One region of the Arthrobacter sp. UYCu723 genome, then DNA from elsewhere that is predicted to be linked to it. Evidence: predicted binding sites of a transcription regulator. Region 1 holds the regulator's gene; the other holds the start of a gene.

Region 1 (7,934 bases):
GTCTCTGACGGGGCCTCTTTGCCGGTGAAGGCGGAGAGCAGTTCGCGCTGGAGGCCGAACATTTCTTCCTTCTCCTCCGGTTCGGCGTGGTCATAGCCGAGCAGGTGCAGGATGCCGTGCGTAGTGAGCAGCAGCATTTCGTCCTGGGTGGAGTGGCCGGCGTCTTTCGCCTGGATCTCGGCCACCTGCGGGCAAATGGCAATGTCGCCGAGCATGCCCTGCGGCGTCGGCTTGTCCGGGGTGCCCGGGGTGAGTTCGTCCATGGGGACGGACAGCACGTCCGTGGGGCCGGATTCGTCCATCAGCTCGATGTGCAGCTTCTCCATGGCGGGCTCATCCACCAGCAGGATGGACAGCTCCGCCTGCGGGTGGATGAAGAGCCGTTCGAAGATGAATCGGGAGAGCGAGACCAGCTGGGATTCGTCGACGGCCACGCCGGATTCGTTGTTGACTTCGATGCTCATGCGTTCCCTCCCCGCTTTTCCCGGGCGACGGACTGCTTGACCCGGTGTCTCTGGATGTCGTCCCAGATGCTGTACGCATTGACGATGTCGCCCACCAGACGGTGGCGGACGACGTCGGACGCGTCCAGGACCGTGAAGTTGACGTCCTCGATGCCCTGCAGGATCTCTTCGACGATCCGCAGGCCGGAACGGGTCCCGAACGGCAGGTCCACCTGGGTGACGTCACCGGTGACCACCATCTTGGAGCCGAAGCCAAGCCGGGTGAGGAACATCTTCATCTGTTCGGGCGTCGTGTTTTGCGCCTCGTCCAGGATGATGAAGGCGTCGTTGAGGGTGCGCCCGCGCATGTAGGCCAGCGGGGCGACCTCGATGGTGCCGGCGGCCATCAGACGCGGGATGGACTCGGGGTCCATCATGTCGTGCAGGGCGTCGTAGAGCGGGCGCAGGTAAGGGTCGATCTTGTCACTGAGGGTGCCGGGCAGGAAGCCGAGCCGTTCCCCGGCCTCGACGGCCGGACGCGTCAGGATGATGCGGCTGACTTCCTTCTGCTGCAGCGCCTGGACGGCCTTGGCCATGGCCAGGTACGTCTTGCCGGTGCCGGCGGGACCGATCCCGAAGATCACAGTGTTCGCGTCGATGGCGTCCACGTAGTTCTTCTGGTTCAGGGTCTTCGGGCGGATGGTCTTTCCGCGGCTGGAGAGGATGTTGTGCGTGAGGACGTCAACCGGGTTCTGCAGGGACTGGCTCCGGAGCAGCGACACGAGCTGCTGCAGCACGGCGGGGGTGATAACCGTGCCCCGGGCGACGAGGCCGCGCACCTCGTTGAGCAGACGCATGATCCGGGGCACATCAACGGACGACCCGCTGATCGAGAGCTCGTTGCCACGGACGTGGAAGTCCACGGCCGGGAACTGGCTCTCGATGAAACGCAGGGCTTCGTCATGACTGCCGAGGGACTGAACCATCTGGTCGGAGTTGTCGAACAGGACCACCTCCGTCCGCAACCCTGGGAGGGAGTGTGGAAATTCGCCTGCGGAGCGCCCTGCGGCGCTGATCCGGGCTTTGCCGTTCGCTGCTTCAGTCATGGTGTTGGCCCGCGGGCCTCTGGTCCCCTCCAGTTCGGAATTGATCTGTCCCGCTGATCCGGCCCGACGGCGGTGCTCGCCTTCTGGTCCGGTCTCAGCGGGTCCTTCCATCTTACGCCAGCGCGCGCCGCCATCGCGGGCCGCCGTCGGGCCGCCGTCGGGCCGCCATGGCGCCGCAGTCAGGCCGCAGTCAGGCCGCCGTCGGGCCGCGATCGGGCCGCGATTTCCGACATTAGGTATCAACTTTGTATCGGCCTCATATCGTTCCCGTTGCAGTTCCGGCGCCCGGGCCCAAACCCCGGTCCTGCGCGCGGACCATATGCCATGCTGGGAATCGGCCGCCCCGGGAGCAGTGCTTCCGGCGGCATGGCGGACATGGCGAGGACGGGCCCCGGAGGCCATGAAACAGGAAAGGAAAGCAGCTATCAGGCAGCGCGGAACCAGCCAGAGGTCGACAACCGGGCGCATTCGCCCCGGCATGTTGCTGCTGGTGCTGCCCGCGGCGCTTGTCCTTTCCGGCTGCGTAGCCACCCCCCAACCCGGTATCACCAACTCGAATACCCCGTCGCAGCTGCTGTCCAGTCCGGCCTCCCCCGGCGCCCCAGCCACCAGCGCCCCGCTGGAGACAAGCCAGGCTTCCAACAAGGCTCCGGTCTACTGGATCGGCCGCAGCAATGACAACATGTTCCTTTACCGTGAGTTCCGTGACGTTCCGGACCAGGACAACCCCGTGACCCGTGCGCTCCGGGTGATGATGTCCGAGAAGCCGCTCGATCCGGACTTCTTCACCCCCTGGCAGAACCCGAAGAAACTGGCCACCTCCATTTCCGGGAAGAACGTCATCACCGTGGACCTCTCGGACGACGCCTTCAACAGCAACGTGGATGCGGCGATGGCCGAACGCGCCATCCAGCAGCTTGTCTACACCGCGACGGCAGCCGGTGCCAGCGCGGGCCTGATCGATTCCGGGCAGCAGATCCAGGTCGTGGTGCTCGTGGACGGCCACACCGACTATGTCGCCTTCAACCATGTCCGCCTCGGTTCCCCTACGTCCCGCAGCTCCGGCATGGTTGCCCCGGTGTGGATCATCAATCCCCAGGAGGGCACCTCGATGGAGGACGGCGCGGTCAAGGTCAGCGGCCGGAGCACCGTTCCGGGCGGGAAGCTCCGCTGGGAGATCCTGCGGATCGACGGCAGCGTCAAGACGACTTACCTGAACGGGAACACCCCAGCCTCCGCGGACGCCGGCCAGTCCGGACTGTTCAGCCTTTCGGTGAACCTGGGCCCCGGGAACTACGAGGTCAGGGTCTCCCAGCTGCAGGACGGCAACCCGTCCCAGGACCTGAATGTGGACACGCGCGGCTTCACAGTCAAATAAGAACGGTCAAATAAGAAGCAAATAGGAACACAGTCAAATAGGAAACAGCCAAGGAAGTCAGGCAGCCCGCCTGGCAGCCTGCCGCTACCAGCGGCCCAGGATGTCGCTCGCCAGCACGGTCGCGGCGGGGCCGGCGGTGGAGGATCGCAGCACGTGGTGGCCGAGCAGGGCGGTGACGGCGCCGGCGCCGCACAGCCTCGTCACTTCACGGGGGCTGATGCCGCCTTCCGGGCCTACGATCAGCAGCACTTCACGGGCGGCGTCCGGCGCGTCTGGAGCCGGCTGGCTGTCCAGCGTGCCCTGCGTGCCCAGCGTCGCCTGCCAGGACTCCAGCACCTGCCGCAGGGGACGCACGGCGTCCTCGTGCAGGATGATGGCGAGACCTGCTGCGGCGACAGCCGCCTGAAGTCCGGCGCTGTCGACGGCGGAGCGGACCTCCGGAATCCAGGCGCGGCGTGCCTGCTTGGCGGCTGCCGTCACGACGGACTGCCACTTTGCATGCGCCTTCGCCGCCCGCTCCGCCTTCCAGCGCACGATCGAGCGTTCCGCCTGCCAGGGGATGACAGCGTCGATCCCCAGCTCCGTGGCGGTTTCGGCCGCCAGCTCGTCCCGGTCGCCCTTGGCGAGGGCCTGCACCAGGACCAGCCGGATGTCCGGCCGCGCTTCCGCGGTCAGTTCGGCGCACTCCACGGTCAGTTCGCCGGGCGCGACGGCTGTCACTGTTCCCGTGAGCCGCTTCCCGGCGCCGTCGGCGATGTCCACCGGCTCGCCGAGGCTGAGGCGCTTCACCGTGACCGCGTGGCGGGCCTCGGCGCCGTCAAGGACGAAGGTGGAACCGGGGACCTGCTGGTCCAGTGTTCCCGGGGCGGTGAAGAAGACCGGATTGCTCACCGCTACAGGTTACCGAGCCGGTCCCGGAGCTTGGCGAAGACCCCGCCGCTCGCCGCGAGCTTCCCTTCGGTGAACTGTTCCCCGCGCAGCTTCGCGAGCTGACGGAGCAGGTCCTCCTGGGCGGCGTCGAGCTTGCCCGGGGTCTCCACCTGCAGGTGGACCTTGAGGTCCCCGCGGCCGTAGCCGCGCAGATGGGTGACGCCGAGTCCGCGCAGGGTGATGACCTCGCCCGACTGGGTGCCGGCCTTGACGTCGATCTCCTGCTGCCCGTCAAAGGTATCGAGGGTGAGCTCGGTGCCGAGCGCGGCGGCGGTCATCGGGATATTCAGGCTTGCGTGCAGGTCGTCGCCGTCGCGCACGTAGGTGGCGTCGTTGTTGACCCGGATCTCCACGTAGAGATCGCCCGCGGGGCCGCCGGCGGGACCCGCCTCGCCCTGGCCGGAGAGCTGGATGCGGGTGCCGGTGGCGACTCCGGCCGGGACCTTGACGGTCAGGGTCCGGCGGCTGCGGATCCGGCCCTGGCCGGCGCATTCGTTGCAGGGATCCTTGATCACTGTGCCGAAGCCTTCGCAGCTGCCGCAGGGAGCCGTGGTCATGACCTGGCCCAGGATGGACCGGACGGCGCGCTGGACCTGGCCGCTGCCGCCGCAGATGTCACAGCGCTCCGGGCGGGTGCCTGGCCGGCAGCAGGAGCCTTCACAGGTGGGGCAGGTGACGGCCGTGTCGACCTCGAGCTTCTTGTTCACGCCGAACACGGCGTCGCGGAGCTCGATCCGGACGCTGATCAGGGCGTCCTGGCCGCGGCGGACCCGGGACGCGGGACCGGCCTGGCCGCCGGCGCCGAAGAAGGTGTCGAAGATGTCCTGGAACGCGAAGCCCTGGCCGGCGTAGCTGCCGCCGCCGAAGCCGTTGTCGGTGCCGTTCTCATTGCCGGTGGTGTCGTAGACCCGGCGTTTCTGCGGGTCGGAGAGCACCTCGTAGGCGTGCGTGACGGCCTTGAAACGGTCTGACGCGTCATCGCCCGGGTTGACGTCCGGGTGCAGGGTCCGCGCAAGCTTGCGGTAGGCCTTCTTGATCTCTTCTCCCGTTGCTTCGCGGGAGACTCCAAGAACGTCGTAGTGGCTGCTCAAAGTTCGTATCTCTTCCTGGTTGTACTGCCTGTTAGGGGCATGAAGTCTGGTCAACAGCGGCGCGGCGGCCTGCCGCCCGGGCGGTCAGGGCCCGAGGATTCTGGAAAGGTAGCGGGCCACCGCACGGACGGCGGCCATGGTGGTCGGATAGTCCATCCGGGTGGGACCGAGCACACCGACCTTGGCCGTGGCGTCCGGGCCGTAGCCGGTAGCCACCACCGACGCCTCCGCGAGCCCGTCGTACGGGTTCTCCCGGCCGATGCTGACAGTCACTCCGCGCGGGTCCGCCGCCATGTCGCTGAGCAGGCGCAGCATGACCACCTGCTCTTCGAGTGCTTCCAGCACGGGACCGATGCTCAGCGGGAAGTCCACGTTGGACCGGGCGAGGTTGGCTGTCCCGGCCATGACCATGCGCTCTTCGCGGCTGCTTGCGGCGAGGGCTTCGAGCCCCCTGGCCAGTGCCTGCGCGGCGCTGCGCCGCGCAGGCGGGCAGCTGACGACCACGGCCTGCAGCGACTGCGGCAGCAGGTTCAGCGGCGTCCCGGAGAGGCTGCCCAGGAACCGCGACCGCAGTTCCGCGACGGCCTCCTCCGGAAGGTCCTGGACGACGTCGATCACCCGCTGCTCCACCTTGCCGGTGTCCGCGATCAGGACCGCCAGCACCTTCCGGGGCGCCAGCAGGACAAATTCGATATGCCGCACCTTGGCCCGGCTCAGATGCGGATACTGCACGACGGCGACCTGGTTGGTGAGCTGCGACAGGAGCCGCACCGTCCGGTCCAGGACGTCGTCGAGGTCATCGGACCCCTCCAGCAGTGCCTGAATGGCCCGGCGTTCCGCCGGGGAGAGCGGCTTGACGGCGGAGATCTGGTCCACGAACAGGCGGTAGCCCTTGTCCGTGGGAATCCTTCCGGAGCTCGTGTGCGGCGCCGTGATGAGGCCTTCATCTTCCAGTGCGGCCATGTCATTGCGGATGGTGGCGCTGGACACGCCCAGATGGTGCCGTTCCACGAGGGCTTTGGAGCCGACGGGTTCACGCGAATGGACGTAGTCCTCCACGATGGCGCGCAGCACTTCGAGTTTGCGTGGTTCGCTCACGCCCCACCTCCAATCGACTGTCCCGCATCCGGTGCCGCCCCTCCGGCCGCGCCGGGCAGGCGGTCCGCACTGGGCGTGGTTAGCACTCGACATGCCTAAGTGCTAACCAGTCTAATATGAGTCGCCGCGTTGTTAGCATTGGATTCGCTCCAGGCGTCGTTCCCGGGGCTGGTGTTTTCGGGCACAGCCCGCCGTATCATTCCGAGCGCAAAGCAGTGTGAACAGATGTCATACCAGAACTGGGGCCCGCAGGACCTGTCCGCCCCCGCCAAGCCCCAGCTGCCCGAAGTCCCCGTGGAACGCGGAATGGTGCTCGAGGACGTACAGTCCGGCTGGGTGGGGGCCGTCACCCGAGTGGAGAAGTCCGGCGGGATGCATGTGGTGGCCCTGGAGGACCGCCGCGGCAAGTCGAGGTCCTTCCGGCTCGGCTTCGGCTTCCTCCTGGCGGGCCAGCCGATCCGGCTGATGCCGCCGGCCCCGCGGCCCGCCCTTGCACCGGCGGGAGCCAGCCGCACCGCGTCCGGCTCGATCCGGGTCGAGGGCCAGCGCGCGCAGGTGGCCAAGGCCAGCCGGATCTGGGTGGAAGGCAAGCACGACGCCGAGCTGGTGGAGAAGGTCTGGGGTGACGATCTCCGGGTGGAGGGCATCGTCGTCGAGCCGCTGCACGGCATCGATGACCTCTCGGCCGCCGTCGCCGCGTTCCGGCCCGGCCCAGGACGCCGCCTCGGCGTCCTGGTGGACCACCTGGTGCCGGAGTCCAAGGAGTCCAGGATCGCCGACGCCGTGATGGCCTCCCCCGGCGCGGCTGGGAACGTGCTGATTGTCGGGCATCCGTACGTGGACGTGTGGCAGGCCATCCGTCCCTCGGTCCTGGGCATCGAGACGTGGCCGGTCATCCCCCGGGGCGTGGACTGGAAGACCGGCATCCTGATGGCCTTCGGCTGGCCGCACAGCACCAAGGAGGATATCGGCCTGGGCTGGCAGAAGCTCCTCGGCGCCGTCCGCAACTACGCCGATCTGGAAGCTTCACTGCTGGGCCGCGTGGAAGAGGTCATCGATTTCCTCACGGTTCCCTGAGGGCCCGATCCTCGATTCGGCGTCCGAGCAAGTATTCTTGGATCGGCGGCTGCGCACCCTGCGCGGCTCCGGCACTACTGGTAACAACTTCCAGCAACAACGCATCACAGCAATCCGAAGGACTAAACCGTGGCAGAAGACGCACGCGAACACACGGGCAATCAGGCCGGCCATGGCCAGCCCCCGTATCATGGCGTTCCCGCCAATGCGCTGCCCCTGACGGCCAGCGAGGACCGGCAGTGGGCCACGCTGGCGCATTTTGGCGGCATCCTCGGCTGCGTTCCTTCGTTGCTGATCTACCTGATCTTCAAGGACCGCGGCCCGTTCACGGCGCAGGAGTCCAAGGAAGCCCTCAACTTCACGCTGCCCCCGACGATCGCCGCTGTGGTCGCGAACCTGTTGGTCTTTGTGCCGGTGGTGGGAAACCTGTTCGCCGTGCTCGCCACCGTGATCTGGATTGCCGTCACGTGCTTCTCTGTCGCCGCAGGCATCCATGTCAACCGTGGCCAGCCGCACCGCTATGAGTTCAACCTGCGCTGGATCAAGTAGGGGCATCCCAGCCGGCTGGGCGTCAGGCTGTCAGGCCCGGCTGGGCCTCAGCTAGTCTGCTCAGTCCGGCAGGATCCGGCGGACCACGGCGTCGGCGAGCAGCCGTCCTTTGAGCGTCAACACCAGCCGGCCCTTGAAGGCCGCCACCGGATCAACCAGGCCGTCGGCAATCAGCCCCGCCACGGCGTGCCGCCCGGTGTCCCCCAGGCCGCCCAGGCTCGGGATGTCCAGCCCGGTACTCAGCCGGGCTTCCAGGATGATG
Region 2 (7,934 bases), 1.0 Mb from region 1:
GTGGCCCGCGTGCTGGTCTTCATCGGCAGGCTTCTCGACCACGAGGGTTTCCGTGGTGAGAACCAGTGCCGCGATGGAGGCCGCGTTGCGGAGGGCCGCCCGCGTCACCTTCACGGGGTCGATCACGCCGGCCGCGATCAGGTCTTCGTATTCGCCGGTCTTGGCGTTGAAGCCCTGGTTGTCGGCGGATTCGGCCACCTTGGCGACGACGACGTAGCCGTCGAAGCCGGCGTTCTGGGCGATCCAGCGCAGCGGCTGGGTCAGTGCCCGGCGGACGATGCCGACAGCTGCTGCCGCGTCACCTTCGAGAGCCTGGACGGCCGGGTCCTCGTCGAGCGCCTTGAGGGCGTGGATGAGGGCGGCGCCGCCGCCGGCCACGATGCCTTCTTCGAGGGCAGCGCGGGTCGAGGACACGGCGTCTTCGATGCGGTGCTTCTTTTCCTTCAGCTCGACCTCGGTGGCAGCGCCGACCTTGATCACGCCGATGCCGCCGGCCAGCTTGGCCAGGCGTTCCTGGAGCTTTTCCTTGTCCCAGTCCGAATCCGTGCGGGTCAGCTCGGCGCGCAGCTGGGAAACACGGGCTGCGACATCCTCGGCCGAACCGGCGCCGTCGACGATGGTGGTGTTGTCCTTCGTGACGGTGATGCGCCGGGCGGTACCCAGCACCTCGAGGCCTACAGTGTCCAGGCTGAGGCCCAGTTCCGGCGAGACAACCTGTGCACCCGTGAGGGTGGCGATGTCCTGCAGCATGGCCTTGCGGCGGTCACCGAAGCCCGGAGCCTTGACGGCAACGACGTTCAGGGTGCCGCGGATGCGGTTGACGATCAGCGTGGAGAGGGCCTCGCCGTCGACGTCTTCGGCAATGATGAAGAGCGGCTTGGAGCTCTGCAGCGCCTTTTCCAGCAGCGGCAGGAAATCCTGCACGGAGGAGATCTTGCCCTGGTTGATCAGGATCAGGGCGTCTTCGAGGACGGCTTCCTGGCGTTCCGCGTCGGTGACGAAGTACGGGGACAGGTAGCCCTTGTCGAACTGCATGCCCTCGGTGAGGACCAGTTCGGTCTGCGTGGTGGAGGATTCCTCGATGGTGATCACACCATCCTTGCCGACCTTGCCGAATGCCTCGGCCAGGAGCTCGCCGACCTCGTCGCTCTGGGCGGAGATGGAGGCGACGTTGGCGACCTGGGTGCCTTCGACCGGGCGGGCGTTCTCGAGCAGGCGGGCGGCGACAGCCTCAACAGAGACCTCGATGCCGCGCTTGATCTGGCCCGGTGCGGCGCCTGCCGCAACGTTGCGGAGGCCTTCCTTGACGAGGGCCTGTGCCAGCACCGTGGCGGTGGTGGTGCCGTCACCGGCAACGTCGTTGGTCTTGGTGGCGACCTCCTTGGCGAGCTGCGCGCCAAGGTTCTCGAACGGGTCGTCCAGCTCGACTTCACGGGCGATGGTGACGCCATCGTTGGTGATCGTGGGGGCGCCCCACTTCTTGTCCAGCACGACGTTGCGGCCGCGCGGGCCAAGCGTCACCTTGACCGTGTTGGCGAGCTTATCGATGCCGGCTTCAAGCGACCGGCGGGCAGCGTCGTTAAACGCAAGCTGCTTTGCCATGGTTTTGTCCTTTCAAGACAGAACCCCGCGCAACTGACCCGTCTGAGAAGGATCGGCGGCGCGGGGGTCCAAGAGAGTTACTTTACGACGATCGCCAGAACGTCGCGGGCGGACAGCACGAGGTACTCGGTGCCGCCGGTCTTGACTTCAGTTCCGCCGTACTTGGAGTAGATGACAACATCGCCGGTGGCGACGTCGATCGGAACGCGGTTGCCGTTGTCGTCGAAGCGGCCGGGGCCTACTGCGACAACTTCGCCTTCCTGCGGCTTTTCCTGCGCGGAGTCCGGGATAACCAGGCCGGAGGCCGTGGTCTGCTCGGCTTCGAGCGGGCGGACAACAATACGATCCTCAAGAGGCTTAATAGAGACCGACAAGGACCTCTCCTATTCGTCAGCAAATTCATGGACTTTAAAGCTGTGGTGCCAAGGCGTGCAAACCGTCGTCGCGGTGCCGGCAGCAGCCTGGCTGTGAAGCTTCAGTTGTTAGCACCCTCCTAGGGAGAGTGCTAACAACGACTCTATGTAAATGGTTAGCACTCGGTCAAGGCGAGTGCCAGAAGTTCATCCGGGGTGAACGCCCGGGGCGGCCGGGATGCAGGCTGTCGGCTGCCGGTGCGAACGCCGGCGGGCGGCAGGATTACTGTCCCCCGAGGTCCTCGAAGTCCACTTCCTCGCCGTCGTCCGCCTCGTCGTTCCGGCCCGGTTCATTCCGCTGGCGGTACAGCAGGAATCCGCCCGCGGCGGCGAGTGCGAGGCCGATAACCAGGAAGATGGTGCCGCCGACCTTGGCGGCAGCGTAGCTCTCACGGATGGACCGGGCTTCGTCGGTGGCGTCCGTGACGTCCTTGCCGCCGACTGAATAGACGGTCGCGTTGAAGGAGTCGAGGAAAAAGATGATGACCAGCAACGCCGCGCAGACGACGGCGATGACACAGCCCGCGACCAGCGCCGGCCTGGCGTACCGGGCAAGGCCGTGTCCGGCACGGCCGTGTCCGGCAACGCCGTGTCCGGCACGACGCAGCAGGCCCGGGCGGCCCTCTTCGGCGTCCCGCCGGGCGGCGTCCGGGTCCGTGTAGGCGTCTTGGGTCCCGTTGTCTTCCGTACCGCTGTCGTCCATGCCGTCCAGCCTAGCGGGCGCATCGGGGCACCGGCGCCTGAACTAGGCTTGATTCCATGGCTGACGCACCGCAGGACCAGATCGCCCCGCTCCTCAACCCCGAGGGCTGGGAGCTGCTGGCATCGCTGGGGCCGTACGAGGAGGATGAGGCTTTCCGGCTCAACGCCTCGCTCCGGAAGTCCGGCCACTCCCCCGAACTCGTTTCGGCGGTGCTCACCCAGTCCCGGCTCCGGACCAGGGCCGAGGCCAAGTTCGGCGAATTTGCCCGGCAGATGATCTTCACGCAGGCGGGGCTGGAGCAGGCAACCCGACTCACCGTGGCGGCCCGGCACGCGCAGCGCTTCGCGGAGGCCGGCATCCGGCACGTAGCGGACCTGGGCTGCGGCCTGGGCGCCGACTCGATGGCACTGGCGTCCCTGGACATCCAGGTCACCGCGGTGGAGATGGATGAGACCACGGCCGCATGCGCCACCATGAACCTGATCCCCTTCCGGAACGCCACCGTGGTCCACTCCGATGCCATGGCGGTGCCGCTCGAGGGAATCGACGGCGTCTGGCTGGATCCCGCCCGCCGCACCACCTCCACCTCGGGGACCAAGCGGCTCTGGGACCCGGAGGACTTCTCCCCGCCGCTGTCCTTCGCCGAGTCCCTGGCCGACTCCGGGCGCGCCGTCGGTGTGAAGATGGGCCCCGGCATGCCGCACGACTCGGTCCCAGCAGCTTGTGAGGCGCAATGGGTCTCGGCCGGCGGCGACGTCACCGAGGTGGCGCTGTGGTTCAACGCCGTGCGGCGTCCCGGGGTACGGCGTGCCGCCCTCCTGCTCGGCCCGCAGGGTGCCGCGGAACTCACCAGCTCCGAGGAGTTCGACGGCGGCCCGGTTGCCCCGGTGGGACCCGTCGAGGGATATCTGTACGAGCCCGACGGCGCAGTCATCCGTGCCGGTCTGGTGGCCGACGTCGCGTTCCAGCTGGGCGGGCATCTGGTGGACGAGCATATCGCCTACATCTGCGCCCCGGAGCTGAAGGACACGCCGTTCGCACGGGCGTACCGGGTCCTGGAGGTGATGCCCTACAACGTCAAGGCGCTCAAGGCCTGGGTCAAGGACCGGGGCATCGGAGTGCTGGACATCAAGAAGCGCGGCACCTCGGTGACGCCGGAGGAGCTGCGGAAGCAGCTGCTCCCTGCTGGGAAGAACACTGCCGGGAAAAATAGGGGCAAGAAAACGGCCACCCTGGTCCTCACCAGGATTGGCGAGGAGCGGGTGGCCATTTCGGTGGAGCCGGTCCAGCACTAGCTCTACCGGCACCGCAGGGCTACTGTGCCCGCATGAACTCCTCGGCGGCCCGGACCTGCTCGTCGCTCGGCCGGACGCCGGTGTACAGCACGAACTGCTCCAGGGCCTGGATGGTGGCCACCTCGGCCCCGGTGATCACGGTCTTGCCGGCGGCGCGGCCGGCCCTGATGAGCGGCGTCTCGGCCGGCAGGGCGACGACGTCGAAGACCACCGTCGCGGCCTCCACCGCCTCCTGCGGGAAGGACAGCGAATCGGCGTCCGGGCCGCCGGCCATACTCCCTGCCATACCGATAGGCGTGACATTGATGAGCATCTGCGCAGCTCCGGCCCCGTCAGCCAAGGGAACGGGGACCTCGGACAGCCACGCGAAGCCATAGAGTTTGGCGAGCGCCCGTCCCGGGGCCTCGTTGCGGGCTATCACGGTCACGTCCCGGAAACCGGCGTCGCGCAGCGCCGCCGCGGTGGCCTTGGCCATGCCGCCGGAGCCGCGGAGCCACACCGAGGAGCCAGTGGGGACGGCATTGCGTTGCAGCAGCTGCTCGATCGCCGTGTAGTCGGTGTTGTACGCGGTGAGCCGTCCGGCGTCGTTGACGATGGTGTTGACCGAATCGATCGCCTTGGCGGACGGGTCCATCACGTCCACGAGGGCAATGACATCCTCTTTGTACGGCATGGAGACGGCGCAGCCGCGGATTCCCAGGCCCCGGACCCCGGCGATCGCCTGGGCCAGGTCGGTGGGTGCGAAGGCCTTGTAGATCCAGTTCAGGCCAAGCTGTTCATACAGATGGTTGTGGAAGCGCGTCCCGTTGTTGCTCGGACGGGCCGAGAGGGAGATACACAGCGTCATGTCTTTGTTCAGTATGGGCACCCCTCCATTAAACGCCAGCGGCGCCGGCATCCCCGGAACTGCCGTCACTTCCGCTGCGGTCAGAGTCCTTTTGTGAACACTTTCACGTTCCCGCTGCAACTTGGCCACCGACCCGGCGCCACCCCTGCACTAGACTTGGACCACCGTTGCCCCCGCCAACTTCCCTGCCAGTACCGCTGCCAGATGGGTCACGGCAACGGACAGCAGAACAGTGAAGGGACCACATGAAGATTGATTTCGCTTCATCCAGGCAATCATCTCTTGGTGTGGAATGGGAGCTCGCCCTCGTCGATGCAGAAACCGGCGAACTGGCCTCCGTCGCCAACGAGGTGCTCCGCGGAGTTGCCGCCGCGCATCCCGAGCTGAACGAGGACGACGAACACCCACACATCAAGCAGGAGTTGCTGCTGAACACGGTGGAACTGGTCACCGGAATCTGCACCACGGTGGCGCAAGCGAAAGCCGACCTGGACAGTTCGCTCGCCGCGGTCCGCGACGTGACCGACCCCATGGGCGTCGAGATCTTCTGCGCCGGCAGCCACCCCTTCAGCCCGCCCCAGCTCCAACCCGTGACGGACAAGGCCCGCTACGCCAAGCTCATTGACCGCACCCAGTGGTGGGGCCGCCAGATGGTCATCTACGGCGTCCATGTGCACGTCGGACTCGACAGCCGGGACAAGGTCCTTCCCGTGCTGGACGGCCTGGTGAACTACTTCCCGCATTTTCAGGCCCTCTCCGCCTCCAGCCCGTTCTGGGGCGGCGAAGATACCGGCTACGCCTCGCACCGCGCCCTGATGTTCCAGCAGCTGCCCACCGCTGGCCTGCCCTTCCAGTTCTCCAGCTGGGAGGACTACGAGACCTACGTCCAGGACATGTTCACCACCGGCGTGATCGACACGCTGTCCGAGATCCGCTGGGACATCCGTCCCGTCCCCAACCTCGGCACCATCGAGATGCGGATCTGCGACGGCCTGGCCACCCTCGAGGAGGTCGGCGCCATCGCCGCCCTGACGCAGTGCCTCGTCGACGAGTTCTCCACCACCCTGGACAACGGCGGCACCATCCCGACCATGCCGCCGTGGCATGTGCAGGAAAACAAGTGGCGCGCCGCCCGCTACGGCCTGGACGCGATCATCATCCTCGACGCCGAAGGCAAAGAACAGCTCGTCACCGAACACCTCCGCGAGACGGTCAAGCGGCTCGAACCCGTCGCCGCGAAACTCGGCTGCACCGCCGAGCTGGCTGATGTCTTGAAGGTCATCGAGCGCGGCGCCGGCTACCAGCGGCAGCGCCGTGTCGCCGCCGAGCACGGCGGCGACCTGCGCGCCGTCGTCCTGGACCTCGTCAAGCAGATGCGCAAGGGCCCCGAAGCCTGACTCCGCTTCCCTGCCAGGGCGGCCGGGAAGGGCGGCCGGAGCGGCCGTCCTGTTCAGGCGGAAACGCTGGTGACCGGCATGGACGAATCCGGTGCGAAGCCGATGCCGCTCGGTGCAATCCCTGCCATTACCAGCTGGGCGCCGAGTGCTGCGACCATGGCGCCGTTGTCCGTGCACAGCGATAGCGGCGGGACCGTCAGCCGGATCCCGGCCGCGCTGCAGCGCTGCTCGGTGAGCTGGCGCAACCGGGAATTTGCGGCCACGCCGCCGCCCAGCAGGAGCTCGGTGATGCCGTTCTCCCGGCAGGCCAGCACTGCCTTGGCCGTGATCACGTCCACCACGGCCTCCTGGAAGGCTGCGGCGATATCCGCCACCGGCACCGTCTCGCCGCGAGCTTCGAACTGCTCGACGCAGCGGGCGACCGCGGTCTTGAGTCCGCTGAAGGACCAGTCGTAGCGGTGCGGGCCGGGTTCCTCCGCAGTTCCCATGTACTTGGGCTGGCTGAGCCCGCGCGGGAAACGGATGGCCTTGGCGTTGCCGGTGCGCGCCAGCGCGTCGATGGCCGGTCCGCCTGGGTAGCCCAGGCCGAGCAGCCGCGCCACCTTGTCGTACGCTTCTCCGGCGGCGTCATCGATCGTGGAACCGAGCAGTTCGACGTCGTCGGTGATGCTCCGGATCCGCAGGATTTCGGTGTGGCCGCCGGAAACCAGCAGCGCGCCCAGGTTTTCCGGCGGGGTCCCCGGCAGCGATCCCGGAGACGGCTCCGCTCCGCCGTCGGGCTGGAGCAGTCCGACGCCGACGTGCGCCACGAGATGGTTGATCGCGTACAGCGGCTTGCCGGTGGCGACGGCAAGCGCCTTCGCGGCACAGACTCCGACCATGAGGGCCCCCGCGAGTCCGGGCCCCGAGGTGACGGCGATGGCGTCGATCTCCTCCAGCGTCACACCCGCTTCCGCGAGCGACTCACGGAGAGTCGGCACGAAGGCGTCCAGATGGGCCCTGGAAGCGATCTCCGGGATGACGCCGCCGAACCGGACATGTTCCTCCATCGAGGACGCAACGGTGTTGGTCAGCAGCCGGGTTCCGCGGACAATCCCGACGCCGGTCTCGTCGCAGGAGGACTCGATGCCAAGGACCAGCGGCTGGTCGATGTGCTGGGTGCGGTTCATGGGCGGCCTGCTTCCCGGGGCTCAGGGGTGTCGGGGGTGTTGGCTGCGCCTGGCGCGTTCGCTGCGGCGTCCAGCCGGAGGCGCATGATCAGGGCGTCGACGCCGTCGCGGTAGTACCGGGGGCGGACGTGGATCTGTTCAAAACCGAAGCGGCGGTACAGCTGCTGGGCCCGGGGGTTGTCCGCGCGGACTTCCAGCAGCACGTCTTCGGCGTGCCGCAGCCGGCTTTCCCGGATGAGTTCGGTGAGGAGGGCAGAGCCGATGCCCTTGCCTTCCTGCTCCGGGACCACGGCGATGGTCTGGACATCCGCGATCGGCTCGATGCACATCAGTCCGGCGTAGCCCACAATGCGCCCGGCATGTTCGGCGACCAGGTAACGTCGCGTTTCCGCCTGCGCCAGCTCATCAAGGAACATCGGCAACGGCCAGGCGTCCATCGGAAACAGCCGCCGCTCGAGTTTGTGCACTGCCGGGATGTCAGCGGCGGTCATGTCCCGCAGCGCTATTC

The links. Region 1 encodes HrcA, which represses chaperone genes, less so after heat shock. Its sites were predicted from a motif close to TTNGCACTCGNNNNNNNCGAGTGCNAA; they were not measured.
Region 2: the regulator HrcA is predicted to act here: its motif matches at 2,132-2,158, upstream of groES (co-chaperone GroES).

Annotation. Positions count from the first base shown of each region.
Region 1 covers NZ_JBSSBW010000001.1:3,815,823-3,823,756, reverse strand. Annotated here, with positions in the region: gene ybeY (rRNA maturation RNase YbeY) at 1-464, opposite strand, end outside; gene ACVWZ8_RS17880 (PhoH family protein) at 461-1,549, opposite strand; gene ACVWZ8_RS17875 (GerMN domain-containing protein) at 2,028-2,927, shown strand; gene ACVWZ8_RS17870 (16S rRNA (uracil(1498)-N(3))-methyltransferase) at 3,012-3,818, opposite strand; gene dnaJ (molecular chaperone DnaJ) at 3,821-4,948, opposite strand; gene hrcA (heat-inducible transcriptional repressor HrcA) at 5,033-6,046, opposite strand; gene ACVWZ8_RS17855 (DUF3097 domain-containing protein) at 6,272-7,123, shown strand; gene ACVWZ8_RS17850 (DUF4870 domain-containing protein) at 7,253-7,672, shown strand; gene hemW (radical SAM family heme chaperone HemW) at 7,733-7,934, opposite strand, start outside.
Region 2 covers NZ_JBSSBW010000001.1:2,790,263-2,798,196, reverse strand. Annotated here, with positions in the region: gene groL (chaperonin GroEL) at 1-1,602, opposite strand, end outside; gene groES (co-chaperone GroES) at 1,680-1,976, opposite strand; gene ACVWZ8_RS13190 (hypothetical protein) at 2,239-2,718, opposite strand; gene ACVWZ8_RS13185 (THUMP-like domain-containing protein) at 2,775-4,013, shown strand; gene ACVWZ8_RS13180 (shikimate 5-dehydrogenase) at 4,033-4,881, opposite strand; gene ACVWZ8_RS13175 (glutamate--cysteine ligase) at 5,106-6,257, shown strand; gene tsaD (tRNA (adenosine(37)-N6)-threonylcarbamoyltransferase complex transferase subunit TsaD) at 6,311-7,426, opposite strand; gene rimI (ribosomal protein S18-alanine N-acetyltransferase) at 7,423-7,917, opposite strand.